Regions from separate parts of the Scytonema sp. PRP1 genome, predicted to be linked through region 1. Evidence: predicted binding sites of a transcription regulator. Region 1 holds the regulator's gene; each other region holds the start of a gene.
The links. The regulator HrcA, encoded in region 1, represses chaperone genes, less so after heat shock. The targets are predictions, from matches to a motif close to TTAGCACTCNNGANTCNNGAGTGCTAA.
Positions count from the first base shown of each region.

Region 2: the regulator HrcA is predicted to act here: its motif matches at 890-916, upstream of groES (co-chaperone GroES).
Region 3: the regulator HrcA is predicted to act here: its motif matches at 1,115-1,141, upstream of groL (chaperonin GroEL).

Region 1 covers NZ_JBAHYJ020000087.1:243,485-245,760, reverse strand. The annotation lists gene V5G28_RS23020 (DUF2834 domain-containing protein) at 1-532, opposite strand, end outside; gene hrcA (heat-inducible transcriptional repressor HrcA) at 634-1,725, opposite strand; gene V5G28_RS23010 (rhodanese-like domain-containing protein) at 2,230-2,276, opposite strand, start outside.
Region 2 covers NZ_JBAHYJ020000129.1:14,549-16,824, forward strand. The annotation lists gene V5G28_RS33650 (ferredoxin) at 304-687, opposite strand; gene groES (co-chaperone GroES) at 934-1,245, shown strand; gene groL (chaperonin GroEL) at 1,333-2,276, shown strand, end outside.
Region 3 covers NZ_JBAHYJ020000134.1:57,674-59,949, forward strand. The annotation lists gene groL (chaperonin GroEL) at 1-1,081, opposite strand, end outside; gene V5G28_RS35730 (MraY family glycosyltransferase) at 1,667-2,276, shown strand, end outside.

The DNA of each region.
Region 1 (2,276 bases):
CCATATCATCTCCTAACAAAGCTGGAAACAATAGGCAAAGCAGGCAAAAATCTAAGCTCATCACATGAATAAAGCGGCTTGTTTGCCACTGGTGAACAAAATCTCCCCAATCTCCTTGCCCTATACCATAGGCGACTAGGATAGCCGTTCCGACAGCCAAGGCAATACCTGTCAGGCGAGAATCTAGTATCGCTAGAAAAGCATTCTTTCTACCAGGGAATTTTGGATTTGGTTCCCGCAAGGCTAAGTAAGGCAGTAGGGTAAACGCCCCAACTCCAAAAGAAGCTGAAGCAAACAGCCAAGCAGGAATTTTTTGCCCTCTACCATCAATAAATATGAGGCAGCTGTAAATCATAGGCCAGATGCCCATAATGTTGAAGAGTGCCACGACTAAGGGGTTAATTCCTTGCCAACGACCCGTGGAAAGATTTTTAATCAACTCGAATGTATCGGGCTGATTTGGAGGGGCAAAGAAAAAGGCATAGGCAATAAATCCTAGCCACAGCGCCCCAAAGGCAATTTTTCTGACCATGATTTAAGCTAGTTCTAACCAATCCTGAATTGTACTGCCACAAGTCGCGCTGTTTATATGCTTTTTATCGGTTTGAGAGCGCCCAAACTGATAAATCCCTACTAGGGATTGAAATAACTGAAAGCTTCCGATAGATAATCAGCAGCAGCAGCCACCACTGCGATCGCACCTTCATAATCTAGGCGCGTTGGTCCCAAAACTCCCACGCTACCTACTGCTACGGAACCCCGGCGGTAGGTGGAAGAAATCAACGAGCAAGTGCGTATAGGTTCTAGAGGGTTTTCTGAGCCAATACGAACAGTAACTCGTGGTTTACCCACTTCCTCAGTCTCCGGCTGCTGTTCAAATATTAATCGCCACAGTTGGTCTTGTTCTTCTTCCAACAGGTGGATCAGCATTTGCACTTGCTGTAATTCCGAAAACTCTGGCTGGCGCAAAACCTCGGCAACACCGCGAACCATAATTTGTGTCCCAGATGGAGCGAGAGTGCGATGGGCGAACTCTGCGATTGATTTTTTCAAGAATTCGCCATATATTTGAAACTCCCGGTCTAATTGGCTCCATTTCAGGCTGGCTAATTCAGTTATGCTTCGTCCGCGCAGGTGGCTATTCAAAAAGTTAGAGACGATCTGTAACTCGCGGTCGATGACCTCTGCATCTGGTTGTATATCCTCCGAAGCTTGCGGTAAATCCATTAATGCTGAATGTGTCTCATATCCATCCGTTACCACAATCAGCATCACCCGTCCTGTTTCTATTTGCACCAGTTGTAAATGTCTCAACACTGCTGTCGCGGTTTGCGGCATGGTAATTAACGTAATGCAACCACTTAGGGTTGCTAAAATATGCGCCGCTCCTTGCAGTAGAGCTTCCAAACTCCAATCTTCCCACTTGAGCCGCTTTTGCAGTGACAGTTCTACCTCTCGTGCTAAAGTTTCAGAAGGTGTAATCAGCTGGTCAACATAAATCCGGTAGCCAGAGTCAGAAGGTACGCGTCCAGCAGAGGTGTGAGGTTGGTACAGTAACCCAGCTTTTTCCAACACGCCCATGACATTGCGGATTGTTGCTGAACTCACACCAAGGTTGTACTCATCAACAAGAGTTTTAGAACCAACAGGTTCTGCTGTGGCTATATAATGACGTATCGTTGCTGAAAGTATATGCTGTTGACGATTTGTTAGGTGGACTTGCATAAGCTATTTTGCACTGAAGCCGAATTTTAAGTAAAGTATGAAAAAATTTATGGAGACAACTCCAAAAAAGATTAATAATAGTAAAGTCAAGATAGCAAACTGTTGGCTTCTACAGGAATAAGTAAAAAGAAGTAAGTTAACAGTAAAGATTCAGTACTGCCAAGAGAAAAAAGTTTCCTTAACTACAGCATAACTCTGCTGGAAATGCTTTTGCATTTTAAGTAAAATAGCCCCCTACTTATGCATACTTCCATAAGCTTCTTGAAATCGCTGTATTTCAAGTTACTAATTTGCTGATAGCTATTAATACTTAAAGCTATCTTAGCTTGTGCTAAGGGATGTGCATTAAATAAAAAAGCAAAATTCAGAATCTCTGTAGGGGCACGGCACTGCCGTACCTCTACCCAAAAATTGGAAATTAATGAATTTGTGTTCCTAAGGATAGCAAAGGCAATTTGGAATCGTTAGTCTCTGAGATCATGTCGAAGAAGTGCAAAACAGGAGCTAATACTGGGGAATTGAAGGATCAACCAACGTTGAGTAGGCATCAA
Region 2 (2,276 bases), on a different contig from region 1:
TTCTGTACCAACGGCAAAATTCCAGTAAGGATACGTAGAGCAGTAGTATTTATAATGCGTTATTATATATCGCTTTGAAAGTTGCGGGTTAAAAAACACTGAGAAAATAATAATTATTCAGGTTAACAAGTAACTGTTGGTCTCAAAATGCTCCCAAATTACAATTAACCCGCACTTTCATTTGTTTACTACTGTGCCATATCCTTGTTGGATGTTAAGCTTTTATAAGCTTTTTACGACAAACTTGGGAACTTTCTGGCAAAGGATGGGTTAAAAATGCATATTCTTCTACCACATTCTTGCCTAATAAGTGTTCTCGTATAATCCGACAATTACTTCCAGGATTGTTGGGCGATACCGCACAGCATCCGGGGAATCCTCTATTATCAGTCTAGAACAACAAAGTTGCAAGCAGTTGGGTTTATTTCTAAAGAAGCAACTAAAATTGCTATCTTGTGGTAGGCGAAGATTGAGTTGTTTGAGGCGGTTTTTCAAGTATTCCCAAAATGGTAAACGAGTGTATTTTGAGAAGCATTTAGAAACTGTCGGGACAGCACAGATGAAAATGTCCCTTTGAATTTTTGACAGTCCTAAAGTTTCTAGAGAAATACTTAGGGCTTTCTTCGCTGGTGGTGTTGTGGTGTGTGGTAGCTGAAGGTAGGACTGGATCACTGTAGTGTTACTCAATTCGCGGCTCCCTGATTACTGTTCTATATCAATATCCCAGCTTTGCAAATAAAGTTGCCCATATATCAATATTCGTCCTTTATCGAATAAAACCTGAAAGCTAGGAAAAGTTGAGTATTTATACTTAAGTAGGATAGCATGAGTAAAGTTCGGGAACCCGTACAAAAGAAAATGTTGCCATTGTATGCTGGGTTTAGGTAAATTAGCACTCAGGAGTCGAGAGTGCTAACAAGGTGAGAAATTGGTATGGCAGCTGTATCTCTAAGCGTTTCTACAGTTAAACCTCTGGGCGATCGCGTATTTGTGAAAGTAAGCGCCGCTGAAGAAAAGACCGCAGGTGGTCTGTATTTGCCCGACAACGCAAAAGAAAAGCCCCAAGTGGGCGAGGTTGTCGCTGTGGGTGATGGCAAGTTCAAAGATGACGGGGCTCGTCAGCCACTGGATGTCAAAGTGGGAGAAAAAGTTCTCTACTCGAAGTACGCTGGTACCGACATCAAACTTGGAACCGACGAATACGTCCTGCTCTCAGAAAAAGACATTCTAGCAATCGTTTCATAGTCATGAGTCCTTTGTCATGAATTATTGGCAAAGGGCAAAGGACAACCTACAAATTCGTACTGTTCTTTTCAAAATTCTTTGACAATTATGGCAAAGCGCATTATCTACAACGAAAACGCACGTCGTGCCCTTGAAAAAGGCATGGATATTCTGGCTGAGGCTGTTGCTGTGACCCTCGGTCCCAAAGGTCGGAACGTAGTGCTAGAGAAAAAGTTTGGCGCACCACAAATCGTCAACGACGGTGTGACCATCGCTAAAGAAATTGAATTGGAAGACCACGTCGAAAACACTGGCGTTGCTCTAATCCGTCAAGCGGCTTCCAAAACCAACGATGCTGCTGGTGATGGCACCACAACTGCGACCGTTTTGGCTCATGCAATCGTAAAAGAAGGCTTGCGGAACGTTGCAGCAGGTGCGAATGCGATTTTGCTGAAGCGTGGTATTGATAAGGGTACCAACTTCTTAGTAGAAAAAATCAAAGAACACGCTCGTCCTGTAGAAGATTCCAAAGCGATCGCACAAGTTGGTTCAATCTCTGCTGGTAACGACGAAGAAGTCGGTCAGATGATTGCCGAAGCAATGGATAAGGTGGGCAAAGAAGGCGTGATTTCCTTGGAAGAAGGGAAGTCCATGACCACCGAATTGGAAATCACCGAAGGGATGCGCTTTGACAAAGGCTACATCTCTCCCTACTTCGCGACTGATCCCGAGCGGATGGAAGCAGTTTTCGATGAACCTTTCATCCTGCTGACCGATAAGAAAATCGCTCTGGTACAAGACCTCGTACCCGTCCTTGAGCAAGTTGCTCGCGCTGGTCGTCCTTTGGTGATTATTGCCGAAGATATCGAGAAAGAAGCTTTGGCAACCCTGGTCGTCAACCGCCTACGCGGTGTGCTGAACGTGGCTGCTGTCAAGGCTCCTGGCTTTGGCGATCGCCGCAAAGCATTGCTGGAAGACATCGGTATCCTCACGGGTGGTCAAGTGATCACCGAAGATGCTGGTTTGAAGCTGGAAAGCACCAAGCTGGATGC
Region 3 (2,276 bases), on a different contig from region 1:
TATCGTATTCTGAATCTGTTTCTTCGAGCTGTCTGCGAATTTGACCAACTCGCTTTTCCACGTCTGCTTTTGTGTTGTCACCAGCAGCGACGATGGTGGTATTTTCTTTGTCAATCGTGATTTTCCGGGCAGTTCCCAGGGTTTCCAAAGAAGCGGTATCCAAGCTTAAGCCAATTTCTTCGGAAATCAGCTGTCCGTTGGTGAGAATGGCAATGTCTTGCAACAATGCTTTGCGGCGATCGCCAAACCCAGGCGCTTTAATAGCGGCGACATTCAGCACTCCTCGCGCTTTGTTCACCACCAAAGTTGCCAAAGCTTCCCCTTCCACATCTTCGGCGATAACCAGCAACGGTTGACCGGAACGGGCGACTTTTTCCAAAACTGGAATTAAATCTTGGATGCTGCTGATTTTCTTGTCAGTAATCAGGATACGGGCATTTTCAAATTCTACAGTCAAGCGATCGTTGTTGGTGATGAAGTAGGGGGAGATGTAACCCCTGTCTATCTGCATCCCCTCAACAACTTCTAAATCCGTTGTCAGAGACTTGGATTCTTCAACGGTGATTACACCGTCTTTGGTGACTTTGTCCATCGCCTCAGCCAGCATTCTGCCGACTTCTTCGTCGTTACCCGCGCTGACAGTGGCAACTTGGGCGATCGCCGCACCTTCTACTGGCTTGGCTACTGCTGCAATTTCCTGCACCAGCGCCTCGACGGTTTTGTCGATTCCCCGCTTCAGGGCAATGGGGTTAGTACCTGCGGCGACATTCTTCAAACCTTCTTTGATCAACGCCTGCGCCAACACAGTCGCAGTGGTGGTGCCATCTCCAGCCACATCTTTGGTTTTTGACGCCACTTCCTGGACGAGTTTTGCGCCAGTGTTTTCTAAAGGGTCTTCGAGTTCAATTTCTTTGGCAACGGTGATACCATCGTTGACAATTTGGGGTGCACCAAATTTTTTCTCTAACAGAACATTGCGACCTTTTGGTCCTAAGGTAATTTTCACGGCATCAGCAAGAGCATTAATGCCTCGTTCTAACGCCCGGCGCGAATCTTCATTAAATGAAACAATTTTTGCCATGTTTGGTGTTCTCTAGCGCTTCCAATAGACAATTTAGCACTCTTGACCGCTGAGTGCTAATGACTTCAACACAAAAGCGGCGTTTCTCCCCCATCATACGTACTTGTTGGTCGGGGAGGAACGTGGCTCTGGGATTGGGGACTGGCGACTTGCGACTGGGAAAAATTTCCACGCATATTTGTCTGGGCTTTGTTGGCTTGCACATAATTGGATGAAAAGCAAACAAAGGTCCCTAATCCCCATTGCCCCTAATCCCCACGACCGGAGGGAGTGGGGACCCCGAGTTCCCCAGTCCTCTTCACCTTATTGGTACCAACTTGGATTCTAAGAGATGATTTTAGGCTTTGGAGTGTCGGGCGAGTGACAATTCAAAATTCCAAGTACAAAATAAAAAAATAATTTCTTTACCCTATACCCTATCCCCTTAGGGGCGCAAGGCTGTCATGCCCCTACCCTCGATACCCTTTCCTCCGGAATGACTCTATATTAGAAGCAACTTTTTATAAGGTTACAAATAGTTAGGAAAAAAATGATTAGTATACAGTTGATGCTTATGCACATTGGCAATCATAGTTAAATCGGGAGATGAACATATACAGCTCCCTTCGGTCCCTCGGTATTGCCGACCCTAGCGGTTCCGGCTGGTTGGCGGTAGTATTTACGTTCCTTTTGGCTTGTAGTGTAACTTGGCGTTTGATTCCGGCAGTCCGCAAATTTGCCTTGCGTGTTGGTTGGGCTGACCAACCTAATGCGCGACGGCTTAACCGAGAACCTTTGCCTAATGCAGGGGGTCTGGCTATTTATGCAGGAGTAATTGCCGCAGTGGTACTAGCTAGTCTCTTACGACCTATCGAACTCGAAAGGGTACTGGCTGAAGTACAGACGATTCTTCTAGGGGGTTCGATACTAGTTCTTGTGGGCTTTATCGACGACCAATTTGGTTTACCCCCTCTTGTTCGATTGTTAATTCAGGTCCTCACGGCTCTGTTGCTGGTTGCTAATCGTATCACTATTGAAGTTTCTTTTGGTACTCCCATTGACTCTACATTATCAGTATTACTAACAGTACTGTGGGTAGTAGGAATCACCAATGCTGTCAACTTGATGGATGGTATGGACGGTTTGGCGGGAGGAGTCAGCTTTATCACCGCCATGGGCTTGTTAGCAGTTTCCGCTCAGGTTCCTAATCGTGCAG